Regions from separate parts of the Thioalkalivibrio sp. AKL10 genome, predicted to be linked through region 1. Evidence: predicted binding sites of a transcription regulator. Region 1 holds the regulator's gene; the other holds the start of a gene.
The links. Region 1 encodes LexA, which represses DNA repair genes until DNA is damaged. Its sites were predicted from a motif close to TACTGTNNATATNNACAGTA; they were not measured.
Positions count from the first base shown of each region.

Region 2: G333_RS0113960 (error-prone DNA polymerase) is a predicted target of LexA. The motif match lies at 12,569-12,588, and genes of this name have one in related genera.

Region 1 is NZ_KB907143.1:172,220-188,070, forward strand. Features, by position in the region: gene G333_RS0106560 (LysR family transcriptional regulator) at 1-650, shown strand, start outside; gene G333_RS0106565 (N-acetylglutaminylglutamine amidotransferase) at 751-2,535, shown strand; gene G333_RS0106570 (DUF488 domain-containing protein) at 2,543-2,971, shown strand; gene moaB (molybdenum cofactor biosynthesis protein B) at 2,982-3,518, opposite strand; gene rluB (23S rRNA pseudouridine(2605) synthase RluB) at 3,578-4,582, shown strand; gene G333_RS0106585 (endonuclease III domain-containing protein) at 4,588-5,229, shown strand; gene G333_RS0106590 (lipopolysaccharide assembly protein LapA domain-containing protein) at 5,309-5,524, shown strand; gene G333_RS0106595 (MFS transporter) at 5,558-6,541, shown strand; gene G333_RS0106600 (hemerythrin domain-containing protein) at 6,587-7,306, opposite strand; gene G333_RS0106605 (hemerythrin domain-containing protein) at 7,299-7,925, opposite strand; gene G333_RS0106610 (hypothetical protein) at 7,981-8,379, shown strand; gene G333_RS0106615 (glycine cleavage system protein H) at 8,379-8,831, shown strand; gene G333_RS0106620 (thioredoxin family protein) at 8,842-9,510, shown strand; gene G333_RS0106625 (rhodanese-like domain-containing protein) at 9,560-9,907, shown strand; gene rnk (nucleoside diphosphate kinase regulator) at 10,087-10,497, shown strand; gene G333_RS0106635 (DNA polymerase Y family protein) at 10,512-11,945, opposite strand; gene imuA (translesion DNA synthesis-associated protein ImuA) at 12,106-12,738, opposite strand; gene lexA (transcriptional repressor LexA) at 12,742-13,359, opposite strand; gene G333_RS0106650 (Lrp/AsnC family transcriptional regulator) at 13,714-14,205, opposite strand; gene G333_RS0106655 (2-isopropylmalate synthase) at 14,385-15,851, shown strand, end outside.
Region 2 is NZ_KB907147.1:53,466-69,316, reverse strand. Features, by position in the region: gene G333_RS0114035 (phospholipase D family protein) at 1-128, opposite strand, end outside; tRNA gene G333_RS0114030 (tRNA-Val) at 277-353, opposite strand; gene G333_RS0114025 (FAD-binding oxidoreductase) at 571-1,908, opposite strand; gene cfa (cyclopropane fatty acyl phospholipid synthase) at 1,905-3,035, opposite strand; partial or broken gene G333_RS14410 (DUF429 domain-containing protein) at 3,558-4,170, opposite strand; gene ubiG (bifunctional 2-polyprenyl-6-hydroxyphenol methylase/3-demethylubiquinol 3-O-methyltransferase UbiG) at 4,294-5,052, shown strand; gene G333_RS0114005 (bifunctional 2-polyprenyl-6-hydroxyphenol methylase/3-demethylubiquinol 3-O-methyltransferase UbiG) at 4,999-5,667, opposite strand; partial or broken gene G333_RS15410 (FAD-binding domain-containing protein) at 5,809-7,341, opposite strand; gene G333_RS0113985 (SDR family NAD(P)-dependent oxidoreductase) at 7,552-8,325, shown strand; gene G333_RS0113980 (NAD(P)/FAD-dependent oxidoreductase) at 8,332-9,291, shown strand; gene G333_RS0113975 (FAD-binding domain-containing protein) at 9,288-10,544, shown strand; gene G333_RS0113970 (cyclin-dependent kinase inhibitor 3 family protein) at 10,560-11,105, opposite strand; gene G333_RS0113965 (phosphatidylserine/phosphatidylglycerophosphate/cardiolipin synthase family protein) at 11,138-12,406, opposite strand; gene G333_RS0113960 (error-prone DNA polymerase) at 12,590-15,748, shown strand; gene G333_RS0113955 (mannose-1-phosphate guanylyltransferase/mannose-6-phosphate isomerase) at 15,793-15,851, opposite strand, start outside.

The DNA.
Region 1 (15,851 bases):
AGACCCTGGCCGGTGCGCTGGCCGCCGGGGTGGAATCCGAAATCCGGTTGGCAGTGGATCAGCTCCTGCCGCGGGCGCCAGTGATCGGGGCCCTGGAGGTCTTCTCGCGGGCCTACCCGGCCACTCGCATCCAGCTGCACGAGGTAGTGCTGAGCGGTGGGCCGGATCTGCTGCGCGAAGCGGCGGTGGACATCCTGCTGGGTCCGGAACTGCCATCCGGCTACCTCGGGACCTGCCTGGGCGAGTTGTCGATGGTGTGCGTGGCGCACCCTTCGCATCCCCTGGCGCAGGATGAAGCGCCGCTGACCCGGCGCGATCTGCAGCCGCACCGCCAGGTCGTGGTGCGGGACTCGGGTGCCCAGGCCTCCGGTGAGGGCGGCTGGGTGGAGGCGGACCAGCGCTGGACGGTGTCGCACATGGGTACGGCCTGCGAGATCCTGCGCTCCGGGATCGGCTTCGCCTGGATGCCGGAGGACCGGATCGCCGAGGATCTTGCCGCGGGAGGCCTGGTCGAACTGAATCTGGAGGCCGGGGCGCGGCACGCGGTGCCGTTCTACATTACGCATGCCGATCGCGACCGAGCCGGCGCGGCCAGCCAGTCCCTGATGGACGCACTGGAGCAGGCGTTTCGAACCGAGCGATCGTCCTGATCGCCGCTTGGGGGAGCGGGTTTGCCCGCGAAGCCCCGCCCGCGTCGGACGATGGCCACGAAGCACAACCCAAGAAGTCCCAACCAGCAAGGAACCAATCATGTGCGGGATCGCAGGAGAATTCGTCTGGGGTGAACGGCGCGCGAGCGGCGAGGCGGTCGCGCGCATGCTGCCCTGTCTGGAACGGCGCGGGCCGGATGCCGACGGCCTGTGGGCTTCTGGTCGGGTCGCCCTCGGCCACCGGCGGCTGTCGATCCTGGACCTGTCGCAGCGCGCGCACCAGCCGATGTTCGATCCGGAGACCGGGCTTGCGCTGGTGTTCAACGGCGCGATCTACAACTTCCGTGCGCTGCGCAGCGAACTGGAAGGACGCGGCCACCGCTTCTTCTCCACCGGCGACACCGAGGTCATCCTGCGCGGCTACGCCGAGTGGGGCGAGGGCATCGTCGCCCGACTGCATGGGATGTTCGCGTTCGCACTGTTCGATGGCAACGCCCAGCGTCTGTTGCTGGCGCGCGACCGCATGGGCATCAAGCCGCTGTACCTGGCCCGCGTCGGTGAGGGCATCCGCTTCGCCTCCAACACCCAGGCGCTGCTGGCGGCCGGCGACGTGGACACCGAGCTGGATGCGGAGGCCCTGCACATGCTGTTCTCGCTGCACGCGGTGGTGCCCGCGCCGCGCACCGTGCTGCGCGGCATCCGCAAGCTGGAGCCGGGGCACTATCTGAGCATCGACGCGCGGGGCCAGGAGCGGTTGCAGCGCTACTGGACGCTGCACGCACACCGCCCGGCCGAGCCGGTATCGGACGGCGAGTGGCAGGAACGCATCGAGCATTCGCTGCGCCAGGCGGTGCGCAAGCGGCTGGAGGTGGCCGATGTGCCCGTCGGCGTGCTGCTCTCCGGTGGGCTGGATTCCTCTCTGCTGGTCGCGCTGGCGATGGAGGAGGGTGCGCAGGATCTGCGCACCTTTACCGTCGGCTTCGAAGACCAGCCGGAGGAGAAGGGCTCCGAGTTCGAGTATTCCGACCCGGTCGCGGAGCGCTATGCGACCGACCACCAGGCCACGCTGATCCCCAACGACCAGGTGCTGGCCCGGTTGCCGGAGGCCGTGGGTGCCATGGCCGAGCCGATGTTCGGCCAGGATGCGGTCGCTTTCTATCTGCTGTCCGAGCAGGTCTCGCAGCATGTGAAGGTCGTGCAGTCGGGGCAGGGCGCCGACGAGGTGTTCGGTGGCTACTTCTGGTATCCGCAGATGGCGGAGGATCGCCATGGCGACTGGGTGCAGCGCTTCCGGCGCCACTACTTCGACCGCGATCATCCGGAGATGGCCGAGATGCTGCGCCACCCGCCGGCGAACGACGTCACTGGTGACTGGTTGCGCGAGCAGTTCGCCGAACTGGAGACCGACCGCGCGGATTCCTTCATCGACGCCGTGCTGGCGCTCGACGTGACCACGCTGATCGTGGATGACCCGGTCAAGCGCGTGGACAACATGACCATGGCCTTCGGCCTGGAGGCGCGGGTGCCGTTTCTGGACCACGAGCTGGTCGAGACCGCCGCCGCGATGCCGCCGCACCTGAAGCTGGGCGATGGCGGCAAGGACGTGCTGCGCCGCATCGCTCGTGGCCGGCTACCGGACGCGGTGCTGGACCGGCCCAAGGGCTACTTCCCGGTGCCGGCGCTGAAGTACGTGCGCGGTGACTTCCTCGAGTTCATGCGCGACATCCTCACCTCGCGCGCCTCGCGCGAGCGGGGCCTCTATCAGCCGGCCTACATCGACAAGCTGCTGGATGCGCCCGACCAGTACTTCACCCGCATTCAGGGCTCCAAGCTCTGGCACGCGGCCCTGCTGGAGTACTGGTTGCAGACCCACGTGGACCGGTAATCGCCGTATGGAACGGGTGCGGATCCGGCGCGTCTACGACCCGGTCGATCCCGGGGATGGGACGCGTGTGCTGGTCGACCGCCTGTGGCCGCGCGGGGTGAAAAAGTCGGCGCTCCTGCTGGACGCCTGGGAAAAGTCACTCGCTCCGTCCACCGACCTGCGACGCTGGTTCGGCCACGATGTGGAGCGCTGGCGCGAGTTCTGTCGCCGGTACCGGGCGGAACTGGGAGCGGCTCCCGAGGCTTGGGGCCGCTTGCTGGGGTTTTCCCGTCGCGGCCGCTTGACGCTGCTGACGGCAACCCGGGACGTCGAGCACAGCCATGCGGCGGCCCTTGGCGCTCTCCTCGACGCCGAACGCGCCGAGGAGGAACCAACGGGCGAGCGCGCCTCGCCGGTATGCTTCGCGCCCGACGAGTCCGGGCCGGCCCCGGATTGATCGTGTCTCGTCAAACTTCCTTCAGGCGCGGCATCAGCATGGTGAGGTTGCAGGGCATGGTGCGGTCGTCGAGCTGGGCCTGGATGATGCGGTCCCAGGCGGTGCGGCAGGCGCCGGTGGAGCCGGGCAGGACGAAGAGGTAGGTGCCGTTGGCAACGCCGGACAGGGCCCGTGACTGCAGGCTGGAGGTGCCGATCTCGTCGAAGGAGAGCATGCGGAACAGCTCGCCGAAGCCCTCGATGGTCTTGTCCAGCAGGACCGATGCGGCCTCGGGGGTGCCGTCGCGGCCGGTAATGCCGGTGCCGCCGGTGGTCAGCACCGCGTCGATAGCGGGATCGGCGATCCAGCGCGAGAGTTCGGCGCGGATGGCATAGATGTCGTCCTTCACGATCTTGCGCTCGGCCAGCCGGTGACCGGCGCTTTCAAGGCGTTCCACCAGGGCGTCGCCAGAACGGTCCTCCGCGAGTTCGCGGCTGTCGGAGACGGTGAGCACGGCGATGTTCAGCGGTGTCTTGACGGGCGTGGTTTCCGGCGCGGAATCGGTCATGGCAACGTCCTGTTGGTGTATCGTGGCGTCCATCTTAATGAGTTGCTGGAGTTCCGGGAATGTCGGAGCGGGTACAGAAGGTCCTGGCGGCGCGCGGGCTGGGTTCGCGGCGCGAGATCGAGGGCTGGATCGAGCGCGGCGAGGTGCAGGTGAACAACCGCACCGTGAAGCTGGGCGACCAGGTCGACGAGCACGACGTGATCCGCGTGCGCGGGCGCATCGTGCGGCGCCCGGAGCATCCGCATCGGTGGATCGTGTATCACAAGCCGGTGGGCGAGATCTGCAGCCGCTCGGACCCCGAGGGGCGGCGGCCGGTGTTTGCCAGCCTGCCGCGGTTGAAGGGGCAGCGCTGGGTGGCCGTGGGACGGCTGGACCTGAATACCTCGGGCCTGTTGCTGTTCACCACCGATGGCGAACTGGCCAACCGGCTGATGCACCCGAGCATGGCCCTGGAACGCGAGTACGCGGTGCGCGTGCTGGGCGAGGTGCCGCCGGCGACCCAGGACATGCTGCGCGAAGGCGTGGAGCTGGAGGATGGCGCGGCCCGTTTCGACAGTCTGGAGGAGCAGGGTGGGGAAGGCGCCAATCACTGGTTTCATGTGGTGGTCAGCGAAGGCCGCAACCGGCTGGTGCGCCGCCTGTGGGATGCGGTCGGGGTCACGGTCAGCCGCCTGATCCGGGTGCGCTACGGGCCGGTGGTCCTCGGGCACGGGCTGAAGACCGGTGCGGTGCGGGATCTGGAGACCCGCGAGGTGGCCGGGTTGTACGAGGCGGCGGACCTGCCCGTGCCGGACTCCGTGCGCACGCGCGGTCGCGGCGGCCCGCGACGCGATCCGCGCGGCAAACCGCGGGATCAACGCCCCGGCAAGGCGGCGCCGGCGGGCAAGGCCCGCACCAGCCGGGCGGCGCGCGAGGACGGCTGGAGTTCGTCGCCGCCGAAGAAGCCGGGCAAGTCTTCGTCCCCCGCGGGGCGCGGCGGCTCCCGGGGCGCGAAACCTGCGGGAGGTCGACCCGGCGGCCGCTCGGGCGGCGGTGGCAAACCGGGCGGTAGCCGTCAGCGGTAGCTCCTGTGCGGATCCCCGAGCTCCTGGATGCCCTGCGCGCGGAGTACGGCGACCTGCAGTGGTGGCCGGCGGAGACTGCGTTCGAGGTGATGGTCGGCGCGGTGCTGACGCAGAACACCAGCTGGACCAACGTCGAGAAGGCGCTGGCCAACTTGCGCGGTATCGACGCGCTGTCGCCGGAGGGCTTGATGGCCCTGAGCCGGGAAGAGTTGGCCGAACACATTCGTCCCAGTGGCTATTTCAACGTGAAGGCGGATCGCCTGCGCCACCTGCTGGCCTTCCTGGAGGCGTCCGGCGGGATCGAGGGTCTGGCGGCGCTGGACACCGACGCGCTGCGCGCGGCGCTGCTGGGGGTCAAGGGTGTCGGGCCGGAGACCGCCGACGATATCGTGCTGTACGCCTTCGAGCGCCCGGTGTTCGTGGTGGATGCCTATACCCGCCGGTTGTTCGAGCGTCTGGACCTGCCGCAGGCACGGGCTCCGTACGATGCGCTGCGCGCGCACGTCGAGGTGGCACTGGGGCCGGATGTGGCGGCGCTGAACGACCTGCATGCGCTGATCGTGGAACATGGCAAGGAGCGCTGCCGGCCGCGGCCGCGCTGTGATGCCTGTCCGGTGCGGCGGCACTGCACCCACGCCGAGGCCTGAAACCCACCGCCCGGCCGGTTGACGCCCGCGGCGGGGCGCCGGAACCTGAGAGGCATGTCCGACTGACCAGGGAGGTCCTATGCGTTACCTGTACACCCTGTTGATTATCGTGTTCGTCGCGGTGGTTGCGATCTTTGCGATCCAGAACCTGCGTCTCGTAACGCTCAACTTCCTCACCCTGTACGTAACCCTGCCACTGGCGCTGCTGATTGTCGGGATCTACCTGCTGGGCCTGGTCTCCGGGGGTGCCCTGGTCGCGTTGCTGAAGCGCTGGATACGCGGCGCCAGTCGTTGACCCGGCCGGGGTCGGCCGGAGTGGCATCCCTCGATGGCTGACCTGATTCGCCGCCATCCGCTGGCGGTGATCGTGGTGGCGCAGCTATTCGGGACGTCGCTGTGGTTTTCGGTCAACGGGGTCGGGCTGTCGCTGCAGCAGGCACTGGGGTGGTCGCCCGCCGAGATCGGCTGGCTCACGATGGCCACCCAGCTCGGTTTCATCACCGGGACCCTGGCGGTCGCCGCCACGGGGCTGGCGGATCGCTTTCGCGCCAGTCGTGTGTTCGCCATTTCGGCGCTTTTCGGGGCCGGACTCAACGCCATCTTCATCCTGCTCGCCGGCGTCTGGGAGCTGGCCCTGCTGGCCGCGCTGATGATCCTGCGTCTGGGCGATGGCCCGCATCTGCCGCCACCGGGGCGCACGCCGGGGCTCGGGAAGGGCTTCCATGCCCTGGCACGGCGGGATTTTCGCGCCGTGGCCGGGGGCTACTTCGGGCACTGCTGGGAACTGTATGCGTTCTGGACGCTGGTGCCTCTGCTGGTAGCCCGTGAGCTTGCACGAATGGAGGCCGATGCGGCCCTGATTCCGTGGCTGGCCTTTGGCGTGATCGCGCTGGGGCTGGCGGGCTGTGTCTGGGGTGGGCGCCTGAGTCGGGGCCTGGGAAGCCTGCGTGTGGCGCGGGTGGCACTGGCAACCTCGGGCCTGGCCTGTCTGCTGTACCCGCTGCTTGCGGGGCAGTCGCCCTGGTTGCTGTTCGGCCTCCTGGCGCTGTGGGGGCTCACGGTGATCGCGGACTCGCCCCAATTCTCCGCGCTGGCCGCGGACAGCGCGCCGGAGGATGCCGTGGGTTCCGCGTTGAGCGTGATGAATGCAATCGGTTTTGCGCTGACCCTGCCGGGCATCTGGCTGACCGGCTGGTTATGGGCGGATGGCGGGGTTTGGGTCCTGTGGCTGTTGCTGCCCGGCCCGTTGCTGGGGCTTTGGGCGCTGGCGCGCCTGTCGGCGCCGCGTCGCGCCCGGGAAGCCGTGGATTGACTCTCGAGTGCCGGGCTGCGGCGGCCGCGCACCCATGCGGGGCGCTCAGTTGCTGTGGGGTGCCGGGTCGGGTGCCGTTAGCAGGGTCTGGGCGCGTTCAAGCAACTCGGCGGCGGCATCGGGCTGTTCGCGCAGGGCGCGGCTCCAGTGCGGGAACAGGTTCTGTTCCTCGCGGCCTTCGTGCTTGGCCAGCGCGCCGGAGATCAGGGCGAAGAACGGGGCCACGGCCCAGGCCTCGTCCACGCCTTCGCTGAATTCGTGTTCCAGCATCGCGGTCTGTTCCAGGATCTCGTCGTGCTCGCGCAGCATGATCGAGGTGGGATCCTGGCCGTTCGGGCTGCGGGGCAGGTCCAGCAGGGGGACGATCAGGTCGTTTTCCACCTCCACGTGGCGACGCAGGCCGTCAACATAGGCGTGGAAATCCGGCGCTGCGCCTTCGAGGTCGCCGGCGTTGACCTTGTGCAGGGCGCTGGCGAACAGGCGGTCGATGCGCAGGTGATCGCGTTCCAGCAGGTCGACCAGGTCCACCGGGGCGACGTCCTCGCGGCGTTGTACCGCGAGCTTCCACAAGGGCGGGCCGTCTTCGAGCACCCGCCAGTGGATGGCCTGACGCAGCTGCAGGCTGACCGCGTCCATCAGCATCTTCGGTTCCTGATCCAGCCAGACCTCGAAGACCTGACCGCTGCGCAGTTCGCGCAGGGTGTAGTACGCGCGGGTGTGGGCATGCTCGGCCAGGCCGCGGAGGTCGAGTACGAAATCAGCCACGGTCTGCGCTCGCGATACCCCGGCGTGCGGCCATGGCGGCACCGATGGCGCGGCGGTCTTCCGGGCCTAGCAGGTGCTCGGCAAAGGGGAGTACGGCGCGCTCTTCCAGATCGAGGTGGATGCGGTATTGGCGTATCCAGGCGTCGGCCCCGTCGAGGTCCGCCGGCTGGCCCGCGGCGATGCGTTGCAGGGCCGGCTCCAGTCGATCCCAGCCGGCCTCGATCTCGTCATGTTCGGCGGTCAGGCGGTCCAGCCATTCGCACAATTGCGGATGACTCTCGGGGTGGCCACAGTGCTGGCGCAGCACGGGGAACAGGTCCTGGTCCTCGTCCGCGTGGTGGTTGGGCGCTGCCTCGTGAAAGTAGTTCAGGACCCGTTGCGCGGCGCCTCGGGCCTCTTCGTCGGCGCCTTTGTCGGCCAAATGGGCGGGCAGGCGCTCGAGGATGTCCAGAGAGTTGAGGATTCGGCGATGGCACGCCCGCAGCAACTCGATGGGCTGCTGGAATCCGGGAACACTTTCGTGGAGTTGCGCGTGCATGGGGTATCGGACCTTCGCAGAGTGGTCAACAAGCAGGCGACTTTCGCCGAAGCGCTCGCGCCCCGTCTTGATCTCGATCAATGTAAATTGAATATAGCTTAAAGTATGCTGTGCGAAACCTGGCCTGGAGCTTTTGATGCACCCTCGGAACCGGATGTTCATCCTCGCGGCCCTCGCCTATGCCCTGCTGGGCGGGCTGCTCGGCATCCTCTGGCTGGCCCATCCCGGCCTGATCCCCGGCAATGTGCCGCGCATCCATGGCCACCTGATGCTGCTGGGGTTCGTGACCATGATGATCTATGGCGTGGGTCTGCATGTGTTGCCGCGCTTTTCCGGACGTTCGCTGTTCTCCGAGCGCCTGGGCCATGTGCAGTTCCTGCTGGCCAATCTCGGGCTCCTGGTGATGATCGCGGGCTGGCTGGTCTTTCATAACCCGACCGTCGCGGTCGGCGGGGCGATGGCCTGGGGGGCGATGATCCTGTTCGCACTGAACATTGCACTCACCGTGCGTCACTACGGTCCGAAGGGGGCGTAATGAGTCATACGGAATACAACGGCTGCGAGTTGCCGGACGACCTGTTCTATGACCTGGATTATGTCTGGGTCCGTCCGGAGGACGACGGCACCTTTACCCTCGGGATTACCGATCCCGCCCAGACCATGGCGGGGCGGGTGCAGTACTTCCGCTTTCGCAAGCCGGGTTCGCACCGCGCCGCGGGCAAGCCGGTGGCGCGGCTGGAGTCCGGCAAGTGGGCGGGGGGCATCCCTACGCCGTTCGACGGCACCATTGAGCGCATCAATCCGGCCGTGGAGGCCGATCCGGGGCTGGTGAACGTGGCCCCCTATACCGATGCCTGGGTCGTGGTGATGCGCCCGGACGATCCGGAAGCGGCGCTGGAGCGGCTACATACCGGGGCCGAGGCGATTGCCGGTCTGAAACAATGGGTCGATCGCTACGACATCCACTGCATGCGCTGCGCGGACTAAGGGCGGGATCATGAAAGTGGAACTGCTGGTGTCCGAGTGGTGCGCCTCCTGCCACGATGCCGAGCGCATCTGGCGCGAGGTTGCGGAAAACAAACAGATCGACTTCGCGGTGGTCGACATGGGCCAGCCCGAAGGGCGCGAACTGGCGACCCGGCTGCGCATCCGGTCGATCCCGGCCGTGGTGGTGGATGGCGAGCTCAAGCACATCGGGCTGCTGGATCGCACCGCCGCGACCGCACTGGTGGCGGAGGCCCCGGAACGCACACAGAAGGCCGCGCGCCATGTCGGGCTGGGGTTGTCGGCCTCCAGCCGGGCCTCGGTGCTGGGCGCGATGATCTGGCTGCTGATCGCGGGTGCCGCGTTGCCACTGGGCGGGTTCTTCCTCGAGGGTGCGGCGCGTCCGGCCGCGCTGCATGGCTTTACCCTGGGTTTTCTTCTGTTGCTGATCATGGGGCTTGGCGAGCACATGCTGCCGCGCTTTACCGGCCACCCGATCGCCAGTGGCTGGCTGTGGGCCTGGACGCCGCAGGTCCTGGTGCATCTGGCCGTGCTGGGCATGGGGCTCGGCTGGATCCTGGGCGTTGCGATGTTGACGGCGGTGGGTGCGGTGGCGGCGCTGGTCGGGCTGGTCCTGTTCACCCTTCGGGTGGTCCCGCTGCTGGTACGTCCGTCGTTGTGACCCGGGCGCGCGCTAAACTTGCGGTTCACGCAGCCAACGGAGTCCTCCTGTGAGTCTTTTCGAGAAGCGTATTCGCGAGCTGGAACAAAGCCTGCCGCATCTGGAACCAGGGGAGGTGGCGCGCTGGCTCGAGGAAGAGAAACCGTTTCTGCTGGTGGATGTGCGCCAGCCCGAGGAGGCGGCCGCGGGGACGATCGAGGGCGCGATCAACATCCCGCGGCCCAAGCTAGAGGCCGGTATCGAGTCTCATATGGCGGATGCGGACCAGCCCGTCGTGGTGTTCTGTGGCGGTCGCGGCCGGTCCCAGCTCGTGGCCGACAGCCTGCGCACGATGGGTATCAATGCGCATGTGCTGCGCGGGGGCTACGCGGCGTGGCGGGAGACCTGGCCTCGGTGAGGGCGCAAGGCAAAGGCTAGGTGCGGCTCCCGCTTACGAGCACTGTGATGGGCGCTATGGCTTTTTTGCCGGGTCTTGGCTAGTCTCCCGAGTAAGTTTCCCGGTTTCCGGAAATTCCCTGAATATTATTTGCCTGGCGCGTCTCCCCGGAGGCGCGTTCTGCATTCTGGAGTAAGAAAGTGAACAAGCCGAAGATCATTGTCTCCACCACGGACATGGAGCGCCTGGACAAGCTGCTGGAGTCCCTTCCGGATGGCAGTTTCCCCGGCAAGGCCGATCTCGAGTCCGAACTGGATCGCGCGGATGTCGTGGATTCGCACGAGGTTCCGGGTTCGGTGGTGACGATGAACTCGAAGGTCCGGTTCCGGGTGATCGAGTCCGGCGACGAGTTCTCGATGACACTGGTGTACCCGCGTGATGTGGACGAGAGTGGCGGCACGCTGTCGATCCTGGCGCCGGTGGGCAGTGCGCTGCTGGGCCTGTCCGAGGGCGACGAGATCGAGTGGCCGCGCCCGGGCGGGGGGCAGATGCACGTGCGCATCGAGGAGGTCGAGTACCAGCCGGAGCGCGCGGGCGAATACCATCGCTGACGCGGCGTCCCCCCTCAGCCCCAGTAACCCTGGCGATACCACTGGCCGCTGCGCAGGCAGCGGTACAGCCAGAGCCGGCGACCCTGACGGTCGCGGCTGCAAGCGTAGTCGCGGCGCGCGTCCTGGCCGTGATCCCACCAGCCGTCTTCCAGTCGTCCCAGCCATTGGGGCTGGTCGGGGGGCGCGGCGGGCTCGGGGCCCTGTAGCCAGAGGGCAGTTCCGCAGGCCCGTTGGCCCGGGGTTGGAGCGGTGGGGGCCGGAGTGGTGGCGAGATCGTGTCGCGGCCGCTGGGCATCCTCCGGTCTCGGTGTGCGGCGGTTGATCAGACGGGCGACGGCCTGCTCGCCCAGCCGGGCGCGCAGGCGAGCCAGCACGGCGGGTAGCTGATCGGCCGGTGGTCTGCTCGCCGGGTCTGCGGCGAGCAGACTGTCGCCCCGGGCCGGTGGGTCCAGCAAGCGGGGTGCCTGCAGGCGCAGGCCGATCACCGCCGCCGGCAGGGTCTCGCGATCCAGTCGGGTCTGCCACAGGGGCAGCCACTCGTCGGTGCGAATGCCCGGCTGCCCGCGCTCCAGTGAGATGCGGGTACACGCCTCGCGGTGGGCCAGTTCCAGTGTCATCCCCTGCAGGCTGCGGTTCAGGCCGCGCAACTGCGCCTCGGCCTGGCGCAGCAGCCGCTTGAGCGGGAAGGCCAGGGTCGCCGTGGCGTGGATCTCGTGCTCCAGGCGCAGGGACAGATCCAGCACCGGGGGTGGCGCAAAGCGGGGCAGGGTCTCCGCGCGCCGCGCCAGCAGTCGGTCCAGCAGGTCCAGCAACTCCGGTCCGTGGCGTCGGGCCAGTTCGGGGCGCGACAGGCGCAGCAGATCGCCCAACTGGCGCAGGCCCACGGCGCGCAGGCCCTCGCGGGTCGCGGCGGCCAGCGGCAGGGCCTCCAGCGGAACCGGGGACAGGATGCGGCGCAGGGCCTCGGGGTCTTCCGCGATCGCGGGGTTGCGCAGGCGGGCCAGCAGGCGCGCGGCGGCGGGGCTGCGGGCCAGTCCGATACGGGGATGGAAGCCCAGTTCGGTCAGGGTGTCCCGCGCCTGGTCGCGCAGGGTCTCGAGGCCGCCGAACAGGCGGCGGCTGCGCCCGACCTCCACCAGGATGCGCTGTGCCTCCGGCTCCGGGTGCACGTGATCGGAGAACCGCAGCAGTACGCCGGCCAGCATCTCCAGTTGGGCCTGCAGGGTGTCCGGGGCATGCTCGACCAGTTTCGGGGTATCCAGCACCGCCAGGGCATCCCCCAGCGCCATGCCGGGGCGGGCACCCGCCTGGCGGGCGGCGCGGTTGGCGGCGTGCACCCGGGGGGCAGGGTCGGATTCCACCACCAGCAGGGGGCGCTGCAGCCGCCCGGGGTCCGGCTCCGTCCGGGCCAGCGCATCCAGCGCAAGGTGCGGCAGGTCGATTGCCATCCAGTGTTCCTGCCGCGGCCGGGCGGCGCGGTTGGCGGTATGCGTCTCCGGTGGCCGGGGTGCGGTGGCGGACAGGGCTGTGGCCGGAAGCAGGCTCAGTTGTTGTCGGACCGGCTCCGGGTGTGTGGTCGCACGCGAGGGACGGGCAGGCTGGCCCATCTCAGGCCTCCGGTGGTTCGGGAACCTGCAGGGGGTGGCCGGAGCGGGCCCAGTGGCCGGCCCCCTTCAGGCAGTGCAGTTCCAGGCCGGAGGCCGCGGGCTGCCAGCGCAGGCGCTGGTGGGCCGGCGAAGGCTGTGCCGCGGCGTTTGGTGGCCGGTACAGGATCGCGCAGGCCCGGCTCTCGCTGGCAGCCAGACGCAACCGGCGCAGCAGGGCCGTCTCCACGGGGCCGCGCAGCCAGGCGAGCAGGACGCCGAACGCCGGGTCGCGCAGGCACTGCTCGCCGGCCCACAGGGTGTCGCGATCATGCTCGGTATGGATCAGCAGGACCCGCTCCGGCGGGATGCCGAGGGTCTGCCAGCCGGGTAGCCAGGGCGTGGCCGGCGGTGCGATCAGCGCGATCCAGTAGCCCTCGCGGCCGCAGGCGGCGAGCATGGGGACCAGCAGCCGGGTCTCGCCACAGCCGAACGGGGCCCCCAGCAGTTCGATCAGCTGGCCGCGTGGCCAGCCCCCGCCCAGGGCCCGGTCCAGTTCCGTATGGCCACTGGGCCAGACCGGGGCATCCGTGGCCGGGGCAGCACTGCGCCCGCGCCAGAGCGCCGGGTGGTCGAGCAGGGTATCCAGCGCGCCCATGGCTTAGGTCTGGGGTTCGAGATCGCGCAGTACGCCCACGCCGATGCCCTCGATGGCCAGGTCCTGGCGCTCGAGGTCGATCTCGATGGGGGCGAAGTCGGGGTTCTCCGGGAGCAGGCGCACCTTCGGGCCGTCCTGTGCGAAGCGCTTGACGGTGACCTCGTCCTCGATGCGGGCGACCACGATCTGGCCGGGCCGGGCCTCCGGGGTCTGGCGCACGGCCAGCAGGTCGCCGTCGAGGATGCCGGCGTCGCGCATGCTCTCGCCGTGTACGCGCAGGAGATAGTCCGGGCGGGCACGGAACAGGGCGTCGTCGACCCGATAGTGGCGCTCGATATGCTCGGTGGCGAGGATCGGCGAGCCGGCGGCGACGCGCCCGACCAGAGGGAGTTCGGCCGGTGTGCCACGGGCGGCGCCCGGCAGGCGTATGCCGCGGGAGGTGCCGCCCAGCAGTTCGATCGCGCCTTTCTTCTCCAGGGCCTTCAGATGGCACTCGGCCGCGTAGGGCGAGCGGAAGCCGAAGGCCCGGGCGATCTCGCTGCGGGTCGGTGCCGTGCCCTGGGTGGCGATGGTCTCGGCGATGTAGTCGAAGATGGCTTGCTGGCGTGCAGTGAGCGACACGGGGCACCCTCCGGTTGCTGTCTATATATACAGTACAGGGGTCGCTGGCGCGAGGACAAGAGCGGCGCATCCATCCGGAGTGCGTGTTTGCTCCTGACGGCCGGTTTGTTCCACCACGAAGCGCACGAAGAAGGTCAAGGGCGGTTGCGCCACAGAGGATTACGGAGAAAACCCAGGGAGGTGTCGCGGGCCGGGCGTAGGATGCTGTTGAGCGAAGCGAAACGCATCGATCCGGGAACCTCGCCACCCTTGGGATGGCTACACGATGCGATTCGCTTCGCTCATCAAATCCTGCCGGCCGTTGCCTTTCTTCGTGCCTTCGTGGTCAATCCGCCCTGGGTCTTGAGGTGGTATTCAGGTGGGGGTGTAGTCCAGTGGCAGGGCGGTGCGGTCGACCACGCGGCGCAGCACGAAGCTGGAATGGACGCTGTCCACGCCCTCCAGTCGGGTGATCCGGCGCAGCAGGAATTCCTGGTAGGCATCCATGTCGGGGACGACCACCTGCAGCATGTAGTCCGCCGACTGGCCGGTGATCAGGTAGCAGTGCTGGACCTCGGGGTAGCTCGCCACGGTCTCCTCGAAGTGGGCGAAGCGCTCCGGGGTGTGGCGGTCCATGCCGATATGGATCAGGGCGGTCAGCTCCAACCCCAGGCTGCGCCGATCCAGCAGGGCTACGCGGCTCAACAGGACGCCGGCCTGTTCCAGCGCACGCACCCGACGCAGACAGGGGGAGGGGCTGAGCCCCACGCGATCGGCCAGGGCCTGATTGGACAGGCTCGCATCCTCCTGCAGGATCTCGAGGATGCGGCGGTCATAGCGGTCGAGTCGGTGTGGTTCGGGTTTCATGGTTGAATATTGCTCTAAAGTGGCTTTATTGCGCAAGGATAGTGCGCAACTATTGAGCTCTTAGGGAAAAACGCAAGGTTATGCCGGGGGCAATGCGTTAGGATAGTGCACAGATAGAAATCCGGAGCGTGGCACCCGACCACACGGCGAGGCCGCGCCCCTTACAGGAGACGAACACGATGGCCTTCGATCACACCAAGTACGCCCCGTTCCCGCCGATCGACAAGTCCGATCGGCGCTGGCCGGCGCAGCGCACCACGGCCGCCCCTCGTTTCTGCGCGGTGGACCTGCGCGACGGCAACCAGGCGCTGGTGCACCCGATGAGCGTGGAGCAGAAGATGCGCTTCTTCGAGGTGCTGGTGGGGATCGGTCTGACCGAGATCGAGATCGGCTTCCCGTCCGCCTCGCAGATCGACTACGACTTTACCCGCCGCCTGATCGATGAAGACCGGATCCCCGAGGGCGTGTACATCCAGGTGCTGACCCAGGCGCGCGAGGACCTGATCCAGAAGACCTTCGCGGCGCTGGAGGGCGCCCCGCGCGCGGTGGTGCACGTGTACAACTCCACCAACCCGGCGCAGCGCGAGCAGGTCTTCCGCATGGATCGCGACGGCGTGCGCGGCATTGCCGAAAACGGTGCGCGCTGGGTGCGGGATTACGCGGCGAAGTACCCGCAGACCGACTGGATCTTCCAGTACTCGCCGGAGAGCTTCTCCACCACCGAGCTGGACTTCGCGGTCGAGGTGGTCGATGCGGTGAATGCGATCTGGCGCCCGGACCAGGGCCAGAAGGTCGTGATCAACCTGCCGGCCACGGTCGAGTCCGCCACGCCGAACGTCTTTGCCGACCAGGTCGAGTGGTTCTGCGACCACGTGCAGTACCGCGAGCATTTCTGCGTGTCGCTGCATACGCACAACGACCGGGGCACCGGCGTGGCCGCGGCCGAGCTGGGGCTGCTGGCCGGGGCCGATCGCCTGGAGGGCACGCTGTTTGGCAATGGCGAGCGCACCGGCAACATGGATCTGGTCACCGTCGGCATGAACCTGTACTCGCAGGGCATTGACCCGACCATTGACCTGTCCGACATGGAGCGGCTGATGGACGTGTACAAGGAGTGCACCGACATGCCCATCAACCCGCGCCACCCGTGGGCGGGCGAGCTGGTCTACACCGCCTTCTCCGGCAGCCACCAGGACGCGATCCGCAAGGGCCTGGCGCATTACAAGGAGAAGGGCGGCCACTGGAACGTGCCCTACCTGCCGATCGACCCGAGCGATCTGGGCCGGCGTTACGAGGAGGTCGTGCGCATCAACAGCCAGTCCGGCAAGGGTGGGGTCACGCATGTGCTGGAGCGCGACTACGGCATCGAATTGCCGCGCTGGCTGGCGATCGAGTTCGCCCGCATCGTGCAGAAGGATGCCGAGACCTCGCAGATCGAGGTCTCCTCGAAACGCATCCACGAGCTGTTCGAAAAGCATTACCTGACGCCCGTTACCGGCTGGGATCTGGTGCGTTACGAGATCGAGAAGGACGGTCCTGTGGTGCGGCTGGATGCGACCATGGGCCCGCCCGGGTGTGAATCCCGCCTGCGGGGCGAGGGCCACGGCGCGGTCGCGGCGCTGACCTCCGCCATGGAGGCCGAGCGT
Region 2 (15,851 bases), on a different contig from region 1:
TCTGAGGCGGGGGGCTCCAGCGCTTGCCATCCGCGTTCCGGCGCCGGCTGCAACGGCGCACAACCCGCCGCGAGTGCCAGAAACAGCAGCACTGCCAGAAGCCAGGAAAACCGGTACGAATCACGCATGAACAAGCAATCGCCCGACGCGATGCCCCCTTTATCAAATAGCACGCCCGTTGCCAGCCTGACGCCGCGTACGCGCCCTGTCGATACCGCCCGCCCAGGCATAAAAAAAGCGAGCCGGGCGGACCCTGACTCGCTTTTTTCAACAAATTGGTAGGCGCGATTGGACTCGAACCAACGACCCCTACCATGTCAAGGTAGTGCTCTAACCAGCTGAGCTACGCGCCTGTCGTCTTCGAGCCGCGTATTCTACCGACTCCCCGCCCCCTGTCAAAGCATCCGTTAACTCATTTTGCGTGCCGCGTTAACGGGGTCGGCCCACGGCACCCTGGACGCGCAACGCTGCATTGACCGTCGATCGCGCTCTTGCCGGTCGCCGCGGTTTCCCAGCGCGCGACGCACCAGGGTGTGGACGAGCGGTTCCGGCCTCGAGACCCAACCGGCCTCAGCCCCGTTGCACCGCCTTTTCATAGAGTCCCGGAAAGCGTCCTTCGGGATCGCATTCGCGCTTGAGGGCCTCGTAGGCCGGGCGGTCGTAGTTCTGCCAGAAGGTGGCTTCGTCGTAGGTGCTGCGCGAGTACAGGCTTTTCTTGCCGCCGTGTTTCGCGACCAGTGCCTCGACCCGAGCGTTGTAATAACCGTCGGGCTCGCTGGAGCGGACCATGTCCCAGAAGCCGAAGTTGATGTACGCGGTATCGGTACGCAGATGGAACAACGAGAACCCGGCCTCGGGCACGACAAATGGGCAGATCCACACCGGACGGATCCCGATTTCGGCCTCGAAATCGGCCAGAAACGCCGCGGCGCTGGCGATCGGGATGTCGACGTCCTGGATCACCGACTCGCTGCGCGGGCGAACCGCATGGAGCAGGCTCAGCGGCCAGCGGCGGCTGGCGCGCATGATCTTCTGGTAGGTCACGCTCGACAGGCGCTTGCGCCCGAGAAGGAGCCGCACCGGCTTGAGGTGGGCGCCGACATTCCTGCTGCACCAAAACCAGTCGGTGTCCCAGCGCCAGAGGTAGTCGTGGATGCTCAGATAATCCTCGCGCCGCTCGCGCAGGCTCTGCCAGTACTGGCGCATCCAGGTGTAGTCGCTGGCCTCGGTGTCCGCCGGCGGCGATTCCACGCAATGCGCGCGGGTCAGCACGAAATCGCCGGGGGCGAAGTACACGCCATCGAGAAATGCACAGGTCGGATGCGCGCATTCCTCGGCGATCGCCGTGAACAGTTCTTCGGGGTCGCGGAAGCGTGTGTGCTCGAGCCGGACATAGGGCTGCACCGGAATCAGCCGCAGTCGGACCCGGGTGGCGTAACCGAGGCTGCCGTAGGAGTTCGGAAAGCCGTAGAACAGTTCCGGGCGATGCTCGCGCGAGCAGGTCAACACGCGACCGTCGGCGACCATGACGTCGAGCTCGTCCACCGTGTCGTGCACCAGGCCGTAGCGGAACGCGCCCGACTCGATGCCGATCCCGGTGGTCGCGCCGCCGACCGTGATGCTCTTGAGCTCGGGCACGATGGCCGGTGCCAGGCCGTGCGGCAGGGTTGCGTCGACCACGTCGGCATAGGTCGTCATGCCCTCGACCTCGGCAATGCCGGCCTCGGCGTCGATCTCGATCACGTGGTTGAGCGAAGCCACGTCGATCTCTGTCCGGCGGGCCTCCTCGCGCGGCCTGAACAGGTTGCTGGTGGACTTTCTCAGGCGCACCGGCCCGTCCGACCCGGCCAGCGCCGCGGCCATCGCCTCCACACGATTGCGGTGGGCGGCCCAGGCGGCGCTGCTCATCGGACCGGCTCGTAACGCGGCAGATCCCCGTGGCTGAGCACGAGTTGCCAGAGATTCAGCTGGCGCGCCCGGAAGGCGCCGGCACAGCTCAACAGGTAATAGCGCCACATCCGGTAGAAGCGTTCATCCAGGCCTTCGCTTTGTTTCAGCTCCGGCCAGGCGGCGACGAAATTTTCGTCCCAGGCCATCAGGGTGCGGTCATAGTCCGGGCCGAAGTTGTGCCAGTCCTCGAGCACGAACAGCCCCTCCTTGGCCCGAGTGAGCTGCGCCTCGGATGGGATCACGCCACCGGGGAAGATGTATTTGGCGATCCAGCGGTCGGTGCTGCTACGGCTGACGTTGCCCCCGATGGTGTGCAGCAGCATCAGGCCCCCGGGCTTCAGGCGGGAGCGCGCGAGTTCGAAGAAGGCACGAAAGTTCTTCGGGCCGACGTGCTCCATCAGCCCGATGCTCACGACACGATCGTATTGCCGGGATTCCCTGGCCGCTTCGCGGTAGTCCTGCTGCCGGACATCGACCGGAAGGCCCTCGCAGAGCCCTCTCGCGTACTCCACCTGCTGGCTGCTGATGTTGTAGCTGTCCACCTCGCAGCTGTGCTCGGCGGCCAGATACCGGGCCAGCTCGCCGAACCCGCCGCCCAGTTCGAGCACGCGCATACCCGGCTCCAGGTGCAGCTTGCGCGCGATCAGGTCCAGCTTCGCGCGCTGAGCCGCGTCCAGGGTCGCGTCAGCCCCGTCGGGGCCGTAATAGGCGCAGGTGTACTGCATGGTCGGCCCAAGCATGGCTTCGTAGAGCCGGTTCGAGAGGTCGTAGTGCTGCTCCGCGACCCGCCGCGAGCGCCGGCGACTCTGCTCGTTGCCGAGCCAGCTCAGCAACACCTGGCCAAGTACCGACGGCGTACGGACCTTGTCGTCCAGGCTGGCCTGGAGGATCCGGAAGAACAACTCGTCGAGCCGCTCGGTGTCCCACCAGCTTTCCATATAGGCCTCGCCGGCGCCGAGCGACCCCTCGGCCAGAATCCGCCGATACAGCCGCTCGTCGTGGACCTGGACATCCCAGGGACGCTCGCCCCCGACCTCGACGTCAGCGCTACGCAACAGCTGCGTGACTTGTTGTCTTGCTGACATGTTCGTGCTCCTTGCAGAAATCGGATGGCCGGCTTGCGGCACCGGCCTGAGCGCAGGGCCTGCCACTCGAGAAGCGCAAGACCATGGCCCCATGCAAAACTCAGGCTACTGTGGATAGCATGTCACTGCGAGGGTTTTCCAGTGCCACGCGCCCTTCGCCACTGCAACGACACTATCATTCAAGATTCCAGCCAGTGCATTCGAGGACGACCTGCCGACGGCCTACCGGATGACGCGAACAACGTTTCCTGCTTGGCCACTCTGCCGGTACGCACAATCTCCAAACCGAGAGATCCATTCATTTGATCAAGTGGTGCAGATACGGTTTCGGCATCAAGCCCCGAACGGCGTTCATCCGATGGGTGTTATCGCTATCCAGAGGGCGGGCCGAAGTCTTCTGAACGACGGGATTGGCCTGCGCAGCCGCGTCGATTTCCCGGATCCAAAACCAACCGCTGCCTCGATATGGTCATGGTCAAAACTTCGCCCGCTCCCGGGACATTTCCAGAGGACACGGTCCGCTCAGCAGGCAAAGTCAAAAGGATGCAATGGCGGCTGCGCCGGATAGCTCCACGCGGCCTTGCCCTGGCTCCACTGCCAGGCGGCCAGGGCCGCGGCACAGGCGGCCACCGAGTGGTCACTGGCGTCCCCAAGGTCCTGCGCACCAGCCAGTCCCCTCGCTTCAAGCCACGCGAGCAGTATCTGGCGCGCCGCCGGATCCTTCTTCAGGGGCCGCTCGCAGGGCCATGGCCACGGTTGGATGCACCTCCACCACTCGCGCATCCGGGCGTTCCATACAGAGCATTCGGCTGACGGCCACACCGCGCAGCGTCAGATAGGCCATACGTGGCGCCGACGGGGCCATTACGGTTCCTGCGGGGAGGTCCAGCCCCACAGCCAGACGGCGCAAGGCCTGATCCGACTCGCGGCTGCCGCCGGTGGCGGAATACGACAGTGGTGCGTCCAGCCCCACAATCGCGCCGGCCGGCACCTGGTCCAGAATGGCCTGGTCGTTCGCTCCCGCAAGCAGCTCCGTCAGTTGGAGTCCCCCGCCCTGTTCGCGGAACACAGCGACCGACGTATGCAAGGAACTCCCCGGGCCGGACAGGTCCACCCCGATGATCATCTGCGCCATTCGAAATCCCTCGGTCCCCTACTCCAGAGGACCCACGATCGCATCGATCGCAGCGGGGTGCGATCAAACTCGGCATCGCATGGTCCGATAGAGATCGCTACCGGAATTGTGAGTAGGGCCCCGATGAACGCTCCAAATGTTGAACGCGACCGAACCGTCGATCCCATCGAGGTGGAGCGCTACCGCGCCCTGGCCGAGATGTGGTGGCAACCGGATGGCAGACTCTGGCCCCTGCACGTGCTGAATCGCCTGCGCACCGACTACATCCGGGATCAGCTCTGCCACTCGCTCGGACGGGACCCGGAAGCCGACCACCCCCTGGCCGGCCTGCGCATGCTGGACATCGGCTGCGGCGGCGGCCTGTTGAGCGAGGCGATGGCCCGCCTGGGCGCGGACGTGCTCGGGGTGGATGTCGTCGACCGCAACATCGCCGCAGCGCGGCATCACGCCGAAGAACAAGGCCTGGATGTCCGCTACGAGGTCAACACCGCCGAGGCCCTCGCCGCACGCGGGGAAGCCTTCGACGTGATCCTCAACATGGAGGTGGTCGAACACGTCGCGGACCTGCCCGCGTTCATGGGGAGCGTCAACCGCATGCTCCGCCCCGGCGGCCACACCTTTGTGGCCACCATCAACCGGAGTCCGGTCTCATTCGTGGTGGCGATTGTCGGCGCCGAGTACCTGTTCCGCATCCTGCCCCGGGGCACCCATCAATGGAAGCGCTTTGTGACGCCGCGGGAAACACGGGAGCTGCTCGCCCGGGACGGCCTGGAACCCGCGGCGCAGACAGGGGTCAAGGTAAATCCGCTCAACCGCCGGATGTGGTTGTCACGATCCATGAGCGTTAACTACATGATCCTGGCGCGCAAGCCCCCTGCCTAATCCGGCGTCTTCGCTCGCCGGACACGCCACCACGAGGCAGGAAGCGCGCGACCCATGGGTGGCCAGCACGCTCCATTCCTCCACCACCAGATCCGCGGCGGCGAGCTGCGCGCGGAGATCGGCCTCGTAGGTCACATGCCCAAAATCGATGGTCGTGATCCGCCGTAGCAAGGGCTTCAGCGTCTCCATCCAGCGCACAGTGCGCCGTTGAATCGTCTGCGTGAACACGAACCGGCCACCGGTTGCCAGCAGACCCTTGCAGTGGCGCAGGGCCCGCTCCGGATCGGGCAGCAGCATGAAGCTCGCAGAGAAATACACCACGTCGTAGGGCCCAGCCACGTGGTCATACACGGATTCCTTCCACACCTCGACGCTGTCCACAATCGGCGATCCCGCCAGACGCCGCCGAGCCCGCCGGACATAGTCGCCATCGATATCGATCCCGGTCAGGCGCAACCGCTTACGCCTCACGTCCCCAGCATTCGCCAGCAACGCCCCGCCCGTGCCAATGCCAACGTCCAGCACCCGGGCCCCCTCGGGCATCCGATCCAGTGCGGCTGCGTACCAGCGCGCCGTCAGCCGGAGAATCAGAAAATCATAGATTGCGCTTCGCATGGAACTTTTCGCCAGGTACAGGGGAGGGTTGTCGCGGCGGGGCCGTGCAAGCGCGCCGACCGCGATGCGCCACCCTACCGCATGACGGGGCACGATGATCGGACCACCCGGAAGCGCCAAATCGACAGGTCCGGAAGCCACTCATGGATCCGGGTCCGGAAAGAGATCCAGTTGATCCCGCGCACGCCCCTGCCCCGCCCGGCCCTGGATACGCGCCGAGAGTCGACGCCGGCTGCCATGACGCCGATGGATGCCAGCATTCTGCTGGCGGAAAGCACCGTTTCCCCGCACCGCCTTGAAGCGTTCACGTGCCCTCCTCGCAGCCTCTTTATGATCCACCAAGGGCGCCGGATAATCGTGTCCGATGCGGCAACTGGATTGGCGCTGCAGGCTTTCCGGCATCTTCCATGGCTGATGAATCCAGTCGCCCGGCACCCTTGCCAGTTCAGGCACCCACTGACGAATAAATTGGCCTTCCGGCTCCTGCTCCAGTGACTGCTTGACGGGGTTGTAGATTCGCAGGGCGTTAAAGCCTGTCGTGCCGGACTGTATCTGCATCTGGCTGTAGTGGATGCCCGGCTCGTAGTGCGTGAACATGCGAGCCAGATGCAGCGCCGGTCGCCGCCAGTGGAGCCAGAGGCGATACGAGGCGAACGCGACGACCATCGCGCGCATGCACGCATCGACCAGCGAGTATCCTGTGAGGTCATCCTTCCAGGCACAAAATCGGTGCTCGTCAAAGGCGCCTTCGCGCAGGCCATCACACTCACGGTGCAGGTTGTGGAATTCGATGTCCGGGGCATCTTCCAGCTTCTGCAGGAAGTGGCAGTGCCAGTGCAGTCGTTCTTCGAACTGGCGCAGCGACTTTCACCACGCGGCCTGCCGGCGATCCTGGCCGCTTGGTGCCCGTAACTGAATCTGGCGGTCACGCAAGGCCTGCAACACGCGGCGTAACGAAACCGTGCCATAGGCCAGATGCGGACTCAGGCGGGAACTTGCCGTCCAGGCACGGCCGGGGCTGCTGATACCGCCGGCCTAACGCTGCCCGCGTTCCCGCAGCAAATCGCGCATAACCCCGCGTCCTGCCTCCGAGCCCGGTTCCTGCAGTTCGGTCACGGCATCTGCCACCACACCCTTCGGGCAGCGCGGCAGGCGCTCCACGCCACCCGCCACGGCGGGTCCGGCGGCCAGGGCCCCGGGCGGTACAAACGCGGACTCGCGCATCAATTCCTCCCACTGGGACACCCAGCCATCGCGGTTACGCAGACCTCGGACTACCCCATGCTGGCGATACTCCCGCCATGGGATGCCGCGATGGCGAAACAGGTGCGCGACCGCGCCATCACGGTCATCGGTCCAGCGATTTCCGGTTTCCTGGTGGCTGTACACCGAGACCACAGGGATCTCTTCGCGCAGTTGTTCGAGCACCTCCACCGCATCGCCCTCGCGCACGACGAGAGGTCGACCCCGTTCGGACACGGCCTGGTCCAGTTCCAGTAGGCTTGCGCGGACGAAATCCCAGTGACGCCGGCTGGTGTCCGAGAGCTCCCAGTAACCCGGTGCCACGATGTACAGCGGCAGTATGGGCCCCGCTTGTGCCGCGTGATGGAGCGGGGCGTGATCATCGACGCGCAGATCGCGCTTGAACCATACGAGGTGGACGGGCTCGGGTATTCGGTACGGACTCTGGAACATGGGGCCTGAACCGGCCTGCATCGAAGGCGCCGGCCCAGCCTTTCCCAGTGCAGACTCCCCAGCATGCCGCCAGGTTCGCTCGAGCCCCAGCCCAATGGCTGCACGAAACCCGACATTGAACTTGCTCGTCCGGCACAGGACGAACGCTTTGTCTTGCCCCGAGGAACCATCCGACAGGAGCCACGCCCGATGAGCGGACGTACGTTACTGGTGACCGGCGCCACCGGCGGCGTGGCGGGAGCGCTGTTGCAGGCACTCGATCCCGCATGGGACCGGATCGCCCTGATCTCGCGCGACGCCGACGGACTGGAAACCCTGTGTGCCCACCTGCCAGAGAGCCTCCAGGCATACACAATCGTCGCGGATGTCAGCACCGCGGAAGGCGCGGATCGGGCTGTGGCCCAGGCCTCCGAACATCTCGGAGAGTCCCCCACGCAACTCGCCCACTGCGCGGGCAGCGCGCTTCTGGCGCCCTTGCACCGCACGACGGAGGCGCAGTACCGCGCCTGCATTGCCGCCAACCAGGACAGCGCCTTCTACACCCTTCGAGCCTGGGTGAAGGCCCGGCTACAAGCCAACGAACCCTCCGGCAGTGCCGTCCTGTTCAGCTCCGTCGTCACTCAGATCGGGGTCTCCAATCACGAGGCAATCGCCATGGCCAAAGGTGCCATCGCCAGCCTGGTCCCCGCCGCTGCCGCGACCTACGCCGGTCACGGCATCCGCATCAACGGCATCGCCCCGGGTCTGACCCGGACGGGAGCTACCGAACGCCTGTTTGCGTCACCGCGTGCCGAGCAACAGATCACGGCGCAGTATCCGCTGCAACGCTACGGGCAGGCGGAGGATCTCGCGCGGGCCGCCGCATGGCTCTTGTCCGACGAAGCCGAATGGGTAACCGGACAGATCCTGTCAGTGGATGGCGGTTTCTCCCGTGTACGACCTCTGGTGCAAGCGGGCGGCTAACGGGGTTTGGCACGCATAGCGATCATTGGCGCCGGTATCTCCGGGCTCACTGCCGCCCGGCGCCTGCATGATGCCGGACATGACTGCCTTGTGCTGGAGAAGAGCCGGGGCCTTGGCGGGCGCATGGCGACCCGGCGCGCTAATCACCTGACTTTCGATCACGGTGCCCAGTTTTTCACGGCCCGCGGCGCACGCTTTGCGCGACAGGTCCAGGCTTGGCAGCAGCAAGGTGTCGTAGCGACCTGGGGAGACGGCCGGCTGGTGGGCTGCCCTGGCATGACAGCCCCGGCCGACGCCCTGGCCACCCCTCTAAACGTGCGGCTCAATTCCCGCGTCGAGACGCTTCTACGGTCAGTCGATGGCTGGCATCTACGAGTTGAGAGGCCGTCGGAGAACGCCGACTTGGACGGACCATTCGACGCAGTATTGCTTGCGCTTCCAGCACCCCAGGCCGCCGAACTGGCGGTTACCGCCGGAATGGGCTTTCCGGAGCTCGACGGGGTTCGCTACGCACCCTGCATTGCGCTGTTGGCAGCTTTCGAAGGCCAGATCACAATGGACCGACCATCGCAGGAACTCTCCGGGCAACCGCTCGCCTGGGTAGCCCGCAACAACACCAAACCCGGCCGCAACGCAAAACCGGAGACGCTCGTGGCCCACGCAGGCCCAGACTGGTCCCGTGAGCACATCCAGAAAGACCCCGATCAGCTAGCGCAACCGCTGCTGACGGCCCTCCGGCCCCTGCTCGGCTCAGCCCGCCTCCTCCAGCATCAGGTCCATAGATGGCTATACGCACGGGTCGAACAGGCCGCCGACCAGTCCTGTCTCTGGGACGCGGAGCAACGGCTCGGCGCCTGCGGCGACTGGGCCCTGGGGCCGCGGGTAGAAGCTGCATTCGACAGCGGCGAAGCACTGGCCGACACGGTCCTTCAAGCCCTTCCGGCGCCGGACCGGCACGCCCAGTGACCAGCCCCTTCAAGTCCACCGGCCAGGCGCCGGATGGTCACACCGCCTTCTTCCCCACGACGCGGGCAGCCGCCCTGGAACGGCTCTCGGACTTCGCCCCCCTCGCGGGTCGTCACTACGCGGCTCAGCGAAACCGCGACCCCGGTCCAGGTGAACGCGACAACGTATCCCTGCTCTCGCCCTACATCCGCCATCGGGCCATTACCGAACACGAGGTGATCGCAAAGGTGCTCGCCCACCATTCACCCAAGGCGGCCGAGAAATTTGTCCAGGAGGTCTTCTGGCGCACCTACTGGAAAGGGTGGCTGCAGATGCGCCCCCAGGTCTGGCGGTCATTCCTAGACGAGCGCGACATCGAACAGGCGCGCCTCGCCAGGGACAACGGGTTGCGCGAGGCGGTCGCTGCCGCCGAGGCTGGACGCAGCGGGCTGGAGGGGTTCGATCACTGGGCCCGCGAACTGGTCGAAACCGGCTATCTGCACAATCACGCCCGCATGTGGTTCGCCTCCATCTGGATTTTCACGTTGAGGCTTCCATGGACCCTTGGGGCGGACTTCTTCATGCGTCACCTGCTTGATGCCGACCCAGCCTCGAACACCCTAGGCTGGCGTTGGATCGCCGGCATCCAAACGCCGGGCAAGACCTACCAGGCCAGTGCCGACAACATCGCGCGCTTTACCGATAACCGATTCCGCCCCACCGGCCTGGCGCCCCAGGCACCCGCGATCCGCGACGAGGCCCCACCTCCGCCCGGAGCGCTGCCCGCACCGCGAACTCTACCGCGGGACCGGCGCGTGCTGCTCCTGCTTCACGGAGACGACTTCAATGGCCATGAATTGCTGCCGAAAGGAACCAACGTGGCCGCGGTCGCCGTCACTCCGCGTGGTCACCCCGACATGCCCTGGCCGTTTGGTCCCAAGGCCGCCACCTGGGTCGACGCACTGGCCAAGGACGCGGTGCAGCACGCGGGCGAGGCCCTGCAAAAGCCCGCATCCGTGCTCCCGCGGCTACACGCTGATGCCCTCCGCGTGCAGTGCGTCGCCGCCAGCGTGACCACCATTGCCACACCCGAGGCGCCCGTCGGGCCCTTGGCCGACGCCCTCGATACTCTTGCGCACGAGTTGGCGGAAGACGGAATCGAGATCATCCCCCTGCGCCGGACGTGGGACGATCTCGCTTGGCCCCATGCAACCCACGGGTTCTTCCGCTTCAAGCGCAAGATCCCCGCACTGCTCGCCCGCAACGGCTTGTAGCGCCAGGCAGTCCGATCAGGTCGGGCGCGGATGATTCAGCAGGTAGCGCTCTTGATCGATGCTTTCGATCGCGCCGGGGCGGGCCAATCGCACCTCTCGAATGGCGTCTTCCGACGCCAATCCGCGTTCGATGAGAGTCAGGGCGGCAATGGTCCCGGCTCGGCCCTGCCCCCCTCCGCAGTGGAAAACCACGCGCTCCCCGGCCTGTAACCACTGGTGGACCCGTGGTCCGATGTCCTTCCAGCCCTCTTCCCAGGGTCGCTCGGGGGCCGCCATGTCACCGATCGGCAAATGCAGCCAGCGCATGCCCGCAGCCTGCACGGCCTTCCCCAGATCGCGTACGCCAAGGCTTTCCAGCTCACCCTCCTGGTTCAGGGTCACGACCGCAGTTGCGCCCCAGCCAGACAGGGCCACCAGATCCGCCTGTACATCCCGCGCCTCGCAGACCTCGCGATCCCGACGCTTGCCAGGGCAACGGGTCATACCGATCGCGCCACCCTCCAGCAGGTGGATCGTGCCGATTTCAAGCGTGTCTGCCGAAGGGGTGGTCGTCAGTGTCACGGTCTTTCCTGCGGAAATATGGTGGTAATGAATCAAAGGTAGGGACCAATCAGGTGCGTGATCCACCCCGCCAGGCGGCGCCGCAGCGGCCGGTTCTCCCAGTCCTCGATGGTCAGGCGCTCGGCATCGGCCTTGTCCACCTCGATCAGTTCGCGGATCTCGCGGGCGAAGCCTTCGTCCCAGATGTTCAGGTTGGCCTCGTCGTTCAGCCGAAACGACCGGTTGTGCAGATTCGCGGAGCCGATACTGGCCCAGCGGTCGTCGATCGCCATCAGCTTGGAGTGGTACATGCGTGGATGATACTCGTACAGTTCCACCCCGGATTCGAGCATCGGCCGCCAGCGATTGACAGATGCATGACGGAAGAAACCGAAGTTCATGCTGTCGCCCGGGACCAGCACGCGAATACGGACACCCCGGTCGGCCGCCTCCTTCAGTACCTCCAGGAACCGCGGATCGGGATAGAAATAGGCCGTACCGATCGTGATGTGCTCTTCCGCCGCGGCGATGGCATGCAGAAACATCAGGCGCACCCGGTGACGCCCCTCGCGCGGGGCACTGTTAACCATCTGGGCGTCGCGATCCCCCATTTCGGACAGCTCGGGGAAATACGCCTCGCCGGTGGGCATCCGCCCCGTGGCGTCCAGCCAGGTCTCCAGGAACACCGCCTGCAGATTGCCGACCACCGGGCCCTGGATGCGGAAGTGATTGTCGCGATAGCCATCGCGGTCGTCACCGTCAACCCAGGGATCGGCCACATTGGCTCCCCCGATGAAGCCGGTATGACCGTCCACCACCAATAGCTTGCGGTGCGTGCGGTGATTGAAGCGCGACAACTGGTACCAGGACGGCTCGCGCCAGCGCACCAGCTCCACCCCGGCCTCTTCCATGCGCTCGAACATCTCCGGGTCAGCATCGCGCGAACCAAGGAAATCCAGCATGGCATGCACCCGAACCCCGCGTTCCGCCGCACGCGCCAGGGCCTCGGAGAAGATCGCCGCCTGCTCGCCCCAGTACTCGTATACCTCGAAGGTGACCGAATGCTCGGCGTTTTCGATCGCCTCGATCTTGGCCGCGTAGATGGCCTCGCCGTCCTGTAACAGGTCAATGCGGTTGCCGCTCACGATCGGCTGCTGCAGGAGCAGGCCCATGTCCCGCCGGAACTGCTCCGACGAAGTCCCGTACTCCAGCGCCAGCGGCTCTTTCAGCCGGTCCGGTTTCGGCAACGCATTGAACAGCACCACATTCCCCAGCGCAAAGATCAGGGCAATCAACACCATCGGGAGCAGGACGTAGCGCATGGGGTCTCCAGGCACGCAGCGAATACATGAGGATTTTCGCTCAGTGTACACAGACGATTACAACAAACTGGGGAGCGGTTCGTCAGAGGCCTGGAATCCCGGCACCACGTTCAAGCGTAATGGGTTGGCGATCCCTGCGGTCATTGTGGGGCGATTTCCAAATACTGTATATATCGACAGTATATGGAAATCGAAGCCCATACCCCCACTCGCAAGCATCCTGTCGCCCCCCCGGCCTATGCCGAACTGACGACGCTCAGCAACTTCTCGTTCCTGCGCGGGGCTTCGCACCCGGAGGAACTGGTCGAGCAGGCGCAGGCACTGGGCTACCGCGCGCTGGCGCTGACCGATATCGCCTCGCTGGCTGGTGTAGTACGAGCGCACTCGGCAGCAAAGGAATGTGGGTTACACCTGATCCTGGGGGCGACCTTCCGGCTGGCCGATGGCCCCACCCTGACGCTTCTGGTGCGCAATCCCACGGGATACGCCGCCCTGTGTCGATTGATCACTCGGGCCCGCGGCGCGGCGAACAAGGGACACTACCACCTGACGCGCGCCGACCTGGCTACCCTGCCCGCCGAGAGCCGCACCGGCTGGCACAGCCTGCTGCGGGTCGAGGCCGACAGCCCAGGGGCGTCGCTCGCCGAAGCGGCCCACTGGCTGTCCGGATGGGCCGCCCCAGGTCAGGGCCACCTGGCCGTGAGCCAGTTGCGTACCCCCGAAGATGCCACCCTGACGGCCCGCGCCCGGGCGCTGGGAACCGCCACTGGACTCCCGCTCGTCGCCTGCGGCGACGTGCACATGCACCGGCGCGGCCGGCGCGCCCTGCAGGACGTGCTTACTGCCCTGCGCCTGCGTTCGACGGTCGCGGAGGCGGCGCATGAACGCTTCCCCAATGGGGAACGCTGCCTGCGCCCGCGGGCCGAGCTGGCCACGCTGTATCCCGCCGCCTGGCTTGAGGCCAGTGTGACCATCGCGCGGGACTGCGACTTCTCGCTGGACGCGGTCACCTACCGCTACCCCACCGACCCGTTGCCGAAGACCATGACCCCGTCCGCCTACCTGCGCGAGGAGACCCTCAAGGGCGCGCTCAAGCGTTGGCCCGATGGCATCCCGGCCCCGGTGCGCGAACAGATCGAACGCGAACTGGGCATCATCCGCGAGTTGGGCTACGAGCCGTACTTCCTGACCGTCTACGACATCGTGTGCTTTGCCCGAGGCCGCGGGATCCTGTGCCAGGGGCGCGGCTCGGCCGCCAATTCGGCCGTGTGTTATGCCCTTGGTATCACCGCGGTCGATCCCTCGCGCTCCAGTATGCTGTTCGAGCGCTTCATCTCCGCCGAGCGCGGCGAGCCGCCGGACATCGACGTCGACTTCGAGCACGAACGCCGCGAGGAGGTGATCCAGTACATCTACCGGCGCTACGGCCGCGAGCGCGCCGCGCTGGCCTGCACGGTGATCCGCTACCGCCGCCGCAGCGCCCTGCGCGATGTCGGCCGGGCGCTGGGTATCTCGCGTGCACGGCTGGATGCGCTGACCGCCAACCTCGCCTGGTGGGACGACGGCATCCCCGCCGAGCGCTTGCGCGAGGTCGGGCTGGACCCGGACGGCGCGCTGGCCCGGCAGTGGCAGACGCTGACCGCCGAGCTGCTCGGCTTCCCGCGCCACCTGTCGCAGCACACCGGCGGCTTCGTGATCGCCGACGGCCGGCTGGACGAACTGGTGCCCATAGAAAACGCGGCGATGCCGGAGCGCTCGGTGATCCAGTGGGACAAGGACGACCTGGACGCGGTGGGCCTGCTGAAGATCGACGTGCTGGCGCTGGGGATGCTTTCCTGCGTGCGCCGCGCGCTGGAGCTGATGGCGCATCACCGGGGCCGCGACTGGGGCCTGGCCGACATCCCCGCCGAGGACCCGGCCGTCTATCGCATGCTGCAGAAGGCCGACACCCTGGGCGTGTTCCAGATCGAGTCGCGCGCGCAGATGAGCATGCTGCCGCGCCTGAAGCCCGCGAACTTCTACGACCTGGTGATCGAAATCGCCATCGTGCGCCCCGGCCCGATCCAGGGCGAGATGGTGCACCCGTATCTCAAGCGCCGCGCCCACCCGGAGCGGGTGCGCTATCCGAACGCAGAGGTAAAACGCGTGCTCGGACGCACGCTGGGCGTGCCGATCTTCCAGGAGCAGGTAATCGAGCTGGCGATGGTCGCGGCCGGTTTCTCCGCCGGCGAGGCGGACGGGCTGCGCCGCGCGATCGGCGCCTGGCGCCGCACCGGCCAGCTCGCGCGCTACCGCGAGCGCCTGATGGACGGCATGCGCGAACGCGGCTATCCGGAGAGATTCGCCGAGCAGCTGTACAAGCAGGTCCTCGGCTTCGGCGAATACGGCTTCCCCGAGTCGCACTCGGCGAGCTTTGCGCTGATCACCTATGTCTCGTCCTGGCTCAAGTGCCACGAGCCCGCGATCTTCGCCTGCGCCCTGCTGAACAGCCAGCCGATGGGCTTCTACGCCCCGGCGCAGATCGTCGCCGACGCCCGCCGCCACGGCGTGGAGGTCCGCCCGGTGGACGTGCGCCACAGCGGCTGGGAGTGCACGGTGGAACCGCTGGCCGGGAGCGACGCGCTGGCCCTGCGCCTGGGCCTGAACCGCGTCGGCGGGCTGGCCCGCGACGTCGCCGAGCGCGTGGTCGCCGCCCGCGTTGAACGGGCCTTCGCGGACGTCCCGGACCTGGTGGCCCGCGCCGCCCTCACCCGCGCCCAGGCCAATCGCCTGGCCCGCGCCGACGCCCTGAAGGGCCTGGCCGGCAACCGCCACCAGGCGCGCTGGGCGACCGAGGCGGTGGAGGAACCCCTGCCGCTGTTCGCCGAGGGACCGGGCGAGACCGTGCGCGAGGCCGACGTGACCCCGTTGCTGCCCCGCCCGGATGCGGTGGACGACCTGGTGCAGGACTACGCCACCACCGGGCTGAGCCTGGGCCCGCACCCGCTGGAACTGATGCGCCCGTCCCTGGAACAGCACCGCCTGGCCACCGCTTCCAGGCTACTCGAACAACCCAGCTACAGTGGCGCGCGCTACGCCGGGCTCGTGATCACCCGCCAGCGCCCCGGCTCGGCCAACGGCACGGTATTCCTGACCCTGGAGGACGAGACCGGTACGTTGAACCTGATCGTCTGGCCGGACCGGGTGGAACGCTTTCGCGCCGAGGTCCTGCACGGCCGCCTGCTGGAGGCCCACGGCGAGTGGCAGTACAGCGAGGGCGTCGGCCACCTGATCGTGCAGCGCCTGATCGACCGCAGCACCTGGCTCGGCGAACTCGCCACCCACTCCCGCGACTTCGGCTAATTCCGACCTATCGAACGCAAACTCTTGCAAGCATATCCATCACATCAAACGCGGCCGTAGAGGTCCTCCAACCGCACGATGTCGTCCTCGCCGAGGTAGCCAC